Regions from separate parts of the Pantoea sp. NSTU24 genome, predicted to be linked through region 2. Evidence: predicted binding sites of a transcription regulator. Region 2 holds the regulator's gene; the other holds the start of a gene.
The links. The regulator LexA, encoded in region 2, represses DNA repair genes until DNA is damaged. The targets are predictions, from matches to a motif close to TNCTGTATGTACATACAGNA.
Positions count from the first base shown of each region.

Region 1: a site for LexA is predicted at 1,647-1,666, ahead of dinB (DNA polymerase IV). Genes of this name have one in related genera too.

Region 1 covers NZ_JBKIWZ010000001.1:249,808-255,610, forward strand. The annotation lists gene ACLHDD_RS01115 (class II glutamine amidotransferase) at 1-716, shown strand, start outside; gene dpaA (peptidoglycan meso-diaminopimelic acid protein amidase) at 687-1,433, opposite strand; gene dinB (DNA polymerase IV) at 1,678-2,733, shown strand; gene ACLHDD_RS01130 (sugar ABC transporter substrate-binding protein) at 2,744-3,811, opposite strand; gene ACLHDD_RS01135 (ABC transporter permease) at 3,837-4,838, opposite strand; gene ACLHDD_RS01140 (sugar ABC transporter ATP-binding protein) at 4,835-5,803, opposite strand, start outside.
Region 2 covers NZ_JBKIWZ010000001.1:3,525,682-3,531,484, reverse strand. The annotation lists gene dinF (MATE family efflux transporter DinF) at 1-772, opposite strand, end outside; gene lexA (transcriptional repressor LexA) at 873-1,487, opposite strand; gene ACLHDD_RS16735 (diacylglycerol kinase) at 1,593-1,961, opposite strand; gene plsB (glycerol-3-phosphate 1-O-acyltransferase PlsB) at 2,090-4,513, shown strand; gene ubiA (4-hydroxybenzoate octaprenyltransferase) at 4,768-5,649, opposite strand; gene ubiC (chorismate lyase) at 5,660-5,803, opposite strand, start outside.

The DNA.
Region 1 (5,803 bases), 3.3 Mb from region 2:
GCTTTACCGGACTGGTTCAGCGTGGCGGTGGAACCGGGCCTCACAAAGATGGCTGGGGCATTACCTTCTATGAAGATAAAGGCTGCCGTACGTTTAAAGATCCGCTGCCGAGCTTTAACTCGCCGATTGCGCGTCTGGTGCAGGAGTACCCCATTAAATCGCACTCGGTGGTGGCACACATCCGCCAGGCGAACCGGGGTCAGGTATCGCTGGAGAATACGCATCCGTTTACCCGCGAGCTGTGGGGCCGCAACTGGACCTATGCGCACAACGGCCAGCTCAAAGGCTATCGCCAGCTGGAAACCGGCACTTTCCGGCCGGTCGGCGAAACGGACAGTGAAAAGGCATTCTGCTGGATCCTGCATCAGCTGGCCATGCGCTATCCGCGCACGCCGGGCAACTGGCCTGCAGTGTTTCGTTTTATCGGGGAGCTGGCGGGAACGTTGCGGCAAAAAGGGGTGTTTAACATGCTGCTGTCAGATGGCCGTTATCTGATGGCTTTTTGCTCGACTAACCTCTTCTGGATCACCCGACGTGCACCCTTTGGCCGGGCGCAGCTGCTGGATCAGGATGTGGAGGTCGATTTTCAGCAGCACACCACGCCGCATGACGTGGTGACAGTGATTGCGACGCAGCCGCTGACGGCCAATGAAACCTGGCAGCGGATTGCGCCAGGTGAATGGGCCTTATTCTGTCTTGGAGAGCGCCAGGAATGAGCGTGAAGCGGCTTCGGGACTGGCTAAAACCGGTGCCGGGCTGCTGTTCATCACATATTTTCCGCTGGCGACGTTCACTACCGGCGGCTGGTGATACTTCGCAAAGTAAGCGTATCCCGGCTGCAGCTGCTGCCAGAAACTGGCGTAGGTGGAGTAGCGGTGACGCTGCATATTGCTGTCAGTCATCCGGAACGGATAAATACTGATGCTGATATCCTGCTGACCGTTACGCAGCGCGGCATTCACATACGTAAAAATCTCATCCATATAGGCGTTGGTCATGGCATAGCAGCCAATTGACTTACAGTCGCCATGAATCATCAGGTAGTTGCCGCTGTAGCCCTGATTCCGGTCATACTGATTGGGAAAGCCGATGTTGATCGCGCGATAAAAGCGGCTGTCCGGCTTCAGCTGATTCAGCTTCACGTTGTAAAAACCTTCCGGGCTTTTGAAATCACCTTCGCGGCGTTTCGGGCCGAGGCCACCTGAAAAATTACAGATGCGGTAGGTATCCAGCAGGCGGTATTCGTTACCAATTTTGCCGTAAAGTTCGAGTGTGCGTTCTTCCTTGAAGATCTGGATATAAACCGGCGTGCCAAGTAACTGTTTCTTTAATTCTTTACTGACCGGTGCCGCCGTCTGAACGGGTTCGGGAGTCATTGCCATGCTGAGGGCTGGCAGTAAAATCATCGCAAACAGGAGTGCGATTTTGCCCATGCTGTGTGTACCTTGAGGTGAAGAGAACATGACGCAAATTGTGCGTCTCTGCTTGCATTATCGGAACTGTCCGCTACCGCAGCGCAACATTAAACATTGTCTGTTTTTTTAGCAAGACGCTCCCCGCCAAATTCGCGAATTACGGGCAGATAATCGGCCAGAAATTTGTAAACGTTAATCCTTAACGTAACAGAGATTGCAGTTAGTTCCGCCGACTGTATACTTATCCAGTGCCGGAGGGGGTATGCGTAAAATCATTCATGTCGATATGGACTGCTTCTATGCCGCGGTGGAGATGCGTGATAATCCCCAGCTGCGCGATATCCCGATCGCCATCGGTGGCAGCCGCGAACGCCGCGGCGTAATCAGCACCGCCAACTATCCGGCCCGCAAATTTGGCGTACGCAGCGCGATGCCCACCGGCATGGCGCTTAAACTCTGCCCTCATCTGCGTCTGCTGCCGGGCCGCTTTGACGCCTATAAAGAAGCCTCTGCGCAGATCCGCGATATCTTTACCCGCTATACCCCGCTGATTGAACCGCTTTCGCTGGATGAAGCCTATCTGGATGTGACCGACAGCCCGCACTGTCACGGCTCCGCAACGCTGATGGCGCAGGCAATCCGCGCCACCATTTTCCGTGAAACCGGACTCACCGCCTCAGCCGGAATCGCCCCGATTAAATTTCTGGCAAAGATCGCCTCAGACCTCAACAAGCCGGACGGCCAGTATGTGATCACGCCGCCTGAAATGGCGGATTTTCTGCTGACCCTGCCGCTGGTAAAGATTCCCGGCGTCGGCAAAGTGTCTGCCAAAAAGCTGGAGGAGATGGGGCTGATGACCTGCGGTGACGTGCAGAAAGCGGATCTGGCGCTGCTGCTGAAACGCTTTGGTAAGTTTGGCCGGGTGCTGTGGGAGCGCAGCCACGGCATTGATGAGCGGGGCGTGATCGTGGAGCGCGAGCGTAAATCACTGGGCGTTGAGCGGACCCTGGCGGAGGATATCAGCGACTGGCCGGCCTGCCTGGAGATTATCGATTTTCTTTATGCCGAGCTGGATCGCCGTCTGACGCAAATCCGACCTGATAAGCAGGTGGCGCGTCAGGGCGTCAAACTGAAATTCAGTGACTTTCAGCAGACGACCCAGGAGCATATCTGGCCCGTACTGAATAAAGAGGACATGATAGCCATCGCCCGCAAGGCCTGGGATGAGCGTCGTGCCGGGCGTGGCGTGCGGCTGGTCGGGCTACATGTGACGATGGTCGATCCCCAGCTTGAGCGTCAGCTGTTACTGGGGCTGTAACGGTCCCCTTTTATTTGCTGTTTTTCGCTGCCAGAGTTGCAAACCACGGCGCGACGAAGTCCTGATTATTGCCCCAGCCCGGAATGATTTTGTTCAGCGACGCGACATTCACCGCGCCCGGCTGGCTGCTCAGTTGCTGCTGCGAAATCGACGCGGCTTTGAACTGGTATGTCGCTGGCGTCTCTTCACCGGCAATCTTCTTCGCGACCAGGCGCATGTTGACCGCACCGATGGTTTTTGGATCGACCGCTACCGTCTGCACCCATGGGCTGTTTTTCTCGCGCATCAGCTGCAGATCCTGGTTAGAGACGTCGATGCTGTAGAGCTTGATCTCAGTGCGGCCATTCTCCTGCAACGCTTTATACGCCCCCTGGCTGAAGGCATCCCAGGCCCCCCAGATAGCGTCGATCTGACCTTTCGGATACTTCGCCAGAATCGCGCCGATCTTATTCGCCGTGTCACCCTGAACGTCGGTCGAAACCGCACCGATCGACTCAAGCTGGTGGATGCCCGGATTCTCTTTCAGCAGTTTTTCATACACCACCTGACGGCGTTCCATTGGCGGGAAGCCGGCGACCCACAGTTTGACGATCTTCGCCTTGCCGTGGAAGTCACCGATGAGCTGGCCCAGCGACAGCTGCGCCAGCGAGGCGTCGTCCTGGGCGGTCACGGTGACGCCCGGAACCGGGTTGTCTACCGGCGTATCGAACACCGACAGCTTAATGCCCGCGTCGGCAATCCGTTTCACCAGACCGCTGGCGTAGGGCGCCTTACCATGTGACAGCACGATACCGTCATACTTCTGGCTAATCGCCTGATTCACGAAATCCTGGAAACGCGCATCATCGCCGTTGCTCAGGAAGGTACTGACCTTAAAGCCCAGCTGGCGGCCCTGCTGGATCGCGCCGGCCACAAACTGAGTGGTATTGTCATCGGAGCCGAGGTTGCGGATCACGGCGATACGAATCGGGCCATTATGGCTGGCGATAGCCGCAGGCACCGGCGTCACGGTGTCCGCAAAAGCGGCGCTGGCGTTCAGCAGGCTCAGGGCCAGCAGCGAGAGTGTGATTTTTTGCATGGTTCTTAACTCCGGTAAACGCGCCTCAGCGGCGCTGGATATAGGTGATCGCCAGCGCCAGGGCCAGCACCAGTCCTTTAATAATGTCCATGGCATAGTAGGGCACGGAAAGCATCACCAGCCCGTTCTGCAGCACGCCGAGGATCACCGCGCCAACCAGCGTGCCGAGCGCATTCGGCTTGCCGGAACCGGCCAGCGAGAAGCCGATCCACGCCGCCGCGACCGCATCCATCAGGTAGCCGCTTCCGGCGTTGACCTGCGAAGAGCCGATGCGTGAGGCGAGCAGGATGCCGCCCAGACCCGCCAGCAGCGAGGCGATCACATACGCCAGTACCCGGTAGCGGGTGGTGCGGATGCCCGACAGGCGCGCCGCTTCCGGATTGCCACCCAGCGCATACATCCGGCGGCCATGTTTGGTCAGCGACAGCGCCAGCTGCGCCGCGACAGTGACCACCAGCATAATGATCACGATGGTCGGCACCTGACCGAGCAGGCCAAAGGCTGCCGGAATGGTGCCTTCAGCCATATCGCCGCTCGGCAGCACCATGTTCTCGGTGATTGAACCGCCAAAACTGTAGGTCATCGCTACACCCTGAATGACAAACAGGGTGGCCAGCGTCGCCAGCATGTCGGGGATACGCAGGATCACAATCAGAAAGGCATTGAACAGCCCGACCAGGGTACAGAGCGCCAGGGTGATCAGGATCGCGCTGGTGGTACCAAAGCCGTACCAGACAAAAAGCGAGATCACCAGCGCATTGGCCAGCGAGGCGGTCGAGCCGACTGAGAGATCAAAGCCGCCCACGGTCAGCGAGATCGAAACGCCGATTGCGATCACCGTCACGATGGCAATTGAGCGCAGGATATTGATGATGTTATTCGGCTCCAGGAAGCTGTCGGAAGCCAGGCCAAAGGCGGCGATCAGGATCACCACCGTCAGCAACATTCCCCACTTATAAAGGAAGTCGAACAGCTGGTGACGCCACGGCGTGGCGGTCAGATTCAGATGGGTTTCTTTGCTGCTCACGCAGGGGTTCCTCCGGTGGAATAGAGCAAAAGCGTCTCTTCGGTGACGTCCTGTGCAGCCAGCTCAGCCACAATACGTCCGTCCCAGAGCACGCAAATCCGGTCGCACAAGCCGACCAGTTCAGAAAATTCACCCGACGCGTAGATAATGCCTTTGCCTTCCCGCGCCAGGTTATCAATCAGGGTGAAGAGTTCGGTTTTCGCTTTGATATCGACGCCCTTGGTCGGCTCGTCAAAAATCAGCACGTCCGCGTTATTGCGCAGCCATTTGCCAATCGCCACCTTCTGCTGATTGCCGCCGGAAAGACGGCGCAGGGTCTGAGCCGGGCCGGTGGTACGCACCTGCAGCTGGCGAATAATCTCCTCCGCCCAGCGCCACGCCTGGCGATGACCAAACAGGCTCCAGCGTGAAAAACTGTCGTCCGCGCTGACGCTGAGGTTCATCGCGACTGACTCATCAATGAAGATCCCCTCTTTACGTCGCTCCTCCGGCACCAGCGCCATACGACGGCTGACCGAGTCGTGCGGGGATCGGGGCTGCCACGGCTCACCATGCAGCTCACCCCGACTGATGCGGCTTTTACTGGCGCCGAACAGCGCCTTGCAGAGTTCGGTTTTACCGGCACCGGCCAGGCCCGCGATGCCGAGGATCTCGCCCTTGTGCAGCCGCAGCGAGATAGCCTGCAGCAGCTGATCATCGTGCAATCCTTCGACCGCCAGCAGCAGCGGCTGCGCCTCTTGTGGCCGGCGGGGCGGGAAGATATCGGTGAGCTGATGTCCCAGCATCTTTTCGACGATCTGCTCACCACTGAGCGCGGCCATCGGACCGGTTTCCACCAGGCGACCATCACGCAGCACCGTTAGCTGGTCGCAGATCGCCTTCAGCTCATGGATGCGGTGAGAGATAAAGACCACGCCGATGCCGCTGCGCTGCAGACGACGCACCACGGCAAACAGCCGTTCGCT
Region 2 (5,803 bases):
GCACGGTCAGCGACGCGAAACAGAGCTGCAGCATCAGGGAGCGCAGCATGATATCCCGGTTGAGGCGCAGCAGCCGGGCACTGTCACCGCGCCAGCTCTGTTTCAGCAGGGCTGGCGTGATGCCGTGCAGTTTCAGTACCCGCCAGACCATGATGCTGCCAACGCCCAGCGTAATATATTCGGCCAGCGCCGTGGCGGTGGCCGCACCCGCAACACCCCAGTGCAGCCCCATGACCAGCCAGAGATCGAGCACGATATTGACCAGATTCCCTACCACCAGCAGGATCACCGGCGCGCGTGCATACTGCACGCCCAGCAGCCAGCCCAGAATCACCAGGTTTGCCAGCGTAGCTGGCGCACTGAGCCAGCGGATCTGAATAAACCGTGCCGCCTGCGCCAGGACGTCGGGACTGCCGCCGACCAGCTGTGTCGCCAGCTGGATAACCGGATAGCGTAAGGCGATAAACAGCACCCCTGCCAGCAGCGCAATAATCAGTGGCTGGACCAGCGCCCGCGCCAGCGCCGTTTTGTCGCCCGCACCCAGCGCCTGGGCCGTAAGGCCCGTGGTGCTCATCCGCAGAAAAAGCAGCAGCATAAAGAGAAAACTGGTGACAGTGGTCCCGACCGCGACCCCACCAAGATAGACAGGGCTGTCGAGATGACCAATAACAGCGGTATCGACCACACCCAGTAAGGGTACGGTGATATTTGACAGGATCATCGGCAGCGCAAGCCGCCAGAGATTTTTATCGGTTGACGTAATAAAGCGCATTCGCCGTTCCGTGCTCAGTGTCGCTGCGCAAACAGGGCCGCGACAAAATTAGGGCAGACAGAATAGCATCAGAGAGGGCGAATGCACGCGGGCAGAAAAATCAGAGCCACTCGCCGTTGCGAACGACACCCACTGCCAGACCTTCAATAGTCAGCGACTGCGCACGGGTATCAACCACAATCGGGTCAAACTCACTGTTTTCAGGCAGCAGATGGACAATAGCCCCCTGCTTTTTCCAGCGTTTCACTGTGACTTCATCATCAATGCGCGCCACCACGACCTGTCCGTTACGCACATCCTGGGTTTTATGCACGGCGAGCAGATCGCCATCCATAATCCCGATATCTTTCATCGACATTCCGCTGACGCGCAGCAGGAAGTCAGCCGACGGCTTAAACAGGCCCGGATCCACCTTGTAGTGGGTTTCGATATGTTCCTGCGCCATGATTGGCTCACCGGCAGCGACCCGGCCAATCAGCGGTAAGCCTTCAGAGGCTTCTTCTTCCATCAGCAGACGGATGCCGCGCGAGGCACCGGACACGATCTCGATGACGCCTTTACGCGCCAGCGCTTTCAGATGCTCTTCTGCCGCGTTCGGCGAACGGAATCCCAGCTGCGCGGCAATCTCGGCACGCGTAGGCGGCATGCCTGTTGAAGTAATATGGTCGCGAATCAGGTCATAGACCTGCTGCTGCCTGCTGGTTAATGCTTTCATCCCGCCCCCTGGTTGTTTATACAGTCGCTGTGAGTATATACAGGTATTGGCGAAATGGAAACCGATTGTCCCGCAAAACGCGGCTTCCGACGCGATATGGAACGCTTATCGCAAATGTGACCAGAGCAGCGCGATCCAGACAAACAGAGCCAGCAGAATGGTGATTAGCACCGCGGCCGATCCCATATCTTTCGCCCGACCAGCCAGGGGATGATGCTCCTGACCAATGCGATCCACCACGGATTCAATCGCGCTGTTAAGGATTTCAACAATCACTACCAGCACCACCGATCCAATCATAAGGATACGGGAAACCACATCCACATCCAGCCAGCAGGCGATGACGATGGCAACCAGCGCGGCCAGCGCTTCCTGACGAAATGCCGCTTCATGCTGCCAGGCGGCACGCAGCCCCTGCCATGAGTAACCTGCGGCTTTAACTATTCTGATAAGTCCGGTGGCATTATTTGCCATGATGGGGGAACCCTTTCATCGTATTGACGTCAATGTCTGGGCTGCGTGCAATTAGCACCACCACAGATCTTCGCTGCGCTTTCTGGTATGCTTGCGGCGCTTTGCTAACAAGAGGCTTCATGTTGTCTATGTCAGGTTGGCGTAAACTTTATTACAAACTGCTTAATTTACCACTGTCGTTTTTGGTAAAAAGTAAGGCCATTCCGGCCGATCCCGTTTCAGAACATGGCCTGGATCCGACCCGGCCTATTATGTATGTTTTGCCTTACGATTCGAAGGCCGACTTACTCACTTTGCGCGCCCAGTGTCTGCGACACCATCTGCCCGATCCGCTCTCTCCGCTGGAGATTGACGGTTCGCTGCTGCCGCGTCACGTCTTTATTCACGATGGCCCGCGCGTCTTCCCCTATTTTGTGCCCAGCGTCGAATCCGTGAAAATCTTTCACGACTATCTCGATCTGCATCGAAACAATCCCACGCTGGATATTCAGATGCTGCCGGTCACCGTGATGTTTGGCCGCGCACCAGGGCGTGAAGTTCAGGGAGAAGCGACACCACATCTGCGGGTCCTGAACGGAGTACAGAAATTCTTTGCCGTCATCTGGCACGGGCGCGACAGCTTTGTCCGCTTCTCGCCCACCGTCTCGCTGCGCCGCATGGCAACCGAACACGGAACGGACAAGTCGATCGCCCAGAAGCTGGCCCGCGTGGCCCGCATTCATTTTGCCCGCCAGCGGCTGGCCGCGATTGGCCCGCGTTTACCGGCGCGTCAGGATCTGTTTAATCGTCTGCTGCAGTCCAAAGCGATTGAGAAAGCGGTAGAAGATGAAGCGCGCAGCAAAAAGATCTCTCATGAGAAAGCGCAGCAGAATGCCATCGAGATGATGGAAGAGATTGCGGCCAACTTTTCCTACGAAGCGATTCGCGTGACAGACCGGGTAATGGGCTGGCTCTGGAGCCGTCTCTATCAGGGCATCAACGTCAACGGCGGCGAAAAAGTGCGTCAGCTGGCGCAGGATGGCCATGAAATCGTCTATGTGCCCTGCCACCGCAGCCACATGGATTATCTGCTGCTTTCCTATGTGCTCTACCATCAGGGACTGGTGCCGCCGCATATCGCAGCCGGAATCAACCTCAACTTCTGGCCGGCAGGCCCGATTTTCCGTCGTCTGGGTGCATTCTTTATCCGCCGAACCTTTAAAGGCAACAAGCTCTACGCCACGGTGTTCCGCGAATACCTGGGCGAGCTGTTTACCCGCGGCTATTCGGTTGAGTACTTTGTCGAAGGCGGCCGTTCACGCACCGGTCGCCTGCTGGACCCGAAAACCGGCACCCTGGCGATGACGCTGCAGGCGATGCTGCGCGGTGGAAATCGCCCGATCACGCTGGTGCCGATCTACATCGGCTATGAGCATGTGATGGAAGTGGGCACTTACGCCAAAGAGCTGCGCGGCGCGGCAAAAGAAAAAGAGGGCTTCATGCAGATGGTGCGTGGCTTACGCAAGCTGCGCAATCTCGGCCAGGGCTATGTTAACTTTGGCGAGCCGATGCCGCTGGTCAACTATCTTAACAAGCGCGTGCCGGAATGGCGCGATGCCATTGATCCCATTGAGCCGCAGCGCCCGAGCTGGTTAACGCCGACCGTCAATGATATCGCGGCCAGCCTGATGGTGCGGATCAATGAAGCGGGCGCAGCCAATGCCATGAACCTCTGCGTCACGGCCCTGCTTGCGTCACGTCAGCGCTCACTAACCCGTGAACAGCTGATTGAACAACTGGCGTGCTACACCCAGCTGCTGCGCAATGTGCCCTATTCACCCAATGCAACGGTGCCCGATCTCACTTCGGAAGCGCTGCTGGATCACGCAATGGGCATGAACAAGTTTGAGAGTGAAAAGGACAGCATTGGCGACATCATTATTCTGCCGCGTGAGCAGGCAGTGCTGATGACCTACTATCGCAACAACATTCATCACATGCTGGTAATGCCGTCGCTGATTGCCGCCATTGTTCAGCAGCATCAGACGCTGAGTGAAGCAGAACTGCTGCGTCAGGTGAGCCTGATCTATCCGATGCTGAAGAGTGAGCTGTTCCTGCGCTGGCAGACCGATGAACTGCCACAGCTGCTGACCGATCTGTGTCAGGAACTGGCGCGTCAGGGCCTGATTACGCGCGAAGACGGTGAGCTGCGCTTTACTGCGGCACGCTATCGCACGCTGCAGCTGCTGGCCGCCGGGGTACGTGAAACGCTGCAGCGTTACGCCATTACCTTCTCAATTCTCAGCGCCAAGCCGACGATTAACCGCGGTACGCTGGAAAAAGAGAGCCGGACGCTGGCACAGCGACTGTCGGTGCTGCACGGCATCAACGCACCGGAGTTCTTCGACAAAGCCGTTTTCACCTCGCTGGTGCTGACGCTGCGCGACGAAGGATATATCAGTGACAGTGGCGATGCCGATGTCGCACAGACGCAGGCCACCTGGCACATCCTGGCGGATCTGGTAACCAGTGACGTTCGCATGACGATTGAAACCGCCGTCGCGCACGACTGACGCCTGCGTACAGGTAAAAGGCGACCTCATGAGGTCGCCTTTTTCTGCCCAAAACTTCGGAGCAAAAGAGATCCGGAAGCAACAAACAGGCTCAACACGCTGGGTACACGATCAGAAGAGGAAAGCGGCCCGCGCCACAGATGGCGCGGGCCGGGCATGCCAGGGATGGCGGCTTTTGCGTCTTTCCGATCTGACCGTGTTTCCTGCACACGCTCGATCTCGCCGCTAAATGAGCCTTTTTGCGCCCAAAACTTTCAGAACAGCTGGCTGAACGGCGGCGTATTCATCAGCACGCCCAGAAACAGTACCATCCCGACATAGTTGTTATTCAGGAATGCCTGGAAACAGGGCTGCCGTTCACGTCCGGCGATCAGCTTCTGCTGATACACAAACAGCGCCGCCGCCAGCAGCAGCGTCCAGTAGAAAGCGCCATTCAGATGCAGCAGCATCCCCACCAGCGCCATCAGCACCAGGGTTGCCAGCTGCAGCAAACCGATGGCCAGCTTGTCGAAACGGCCAAACAGAATCGCGGTCGACTTGACGCCAATCTTCAAATCGTCATCCCTGTCCACCATCGCATATTGCGTATCGTAGGCCACCGTCCAGCAGACATTGGCAATAAAAACCAGCCAGCAGACGAGGGGTAAGGACTCACTAACTGCAGACCACGCCATGGGAATCGCCCAGCCAAAAGCGGCACCCAGTACCACCTGCGGCAGATGGGTATAACGTTTCATAAAGGGGTAAACCCAGGCCAGCGCCAGCCCCACGACAGAGAGCATAATCGTCATCAGGTTCATGGTCAGCACCAGCGCAAAGGCCACCAGCGCCAGGATCACAAACAGCAGCTTCGCCTCTCTGGCGCTTACCGCCCCGCTGGCCAGAGGCCGATGCTTCGTGCGCTCAACATGACCGTCCACCTTACGGTCGGCGTAGTCGTTAATCACACAACCCGCCGCGCGCATCACAAACACCCCGGCAACAAAAACCGCCAGCACCGGCAGCGGGGGCACGGCCCTATCCGCCAGCCATAACGCCCAGAGCGTGGGCCACATCAGCAGCAGCGTCCCGATCGGTTTGTCGATACGCATCAGGCGGGCATACGCCCGCCATTTCATCGTCATACTATTTTGCACTCCAGATCCCTCAGTCCCGATCGCCATAGAATGGCGATGCGGGTAAAAACAGTTCAGTCAGCAGCAGCGGTTTACCGGAGAGACGCAGGCGTGAACGCCGCCCCCATAATGCCCCCACCTGCCCCGGCTCGATAAAATCGCGGGTCAGGGTCGA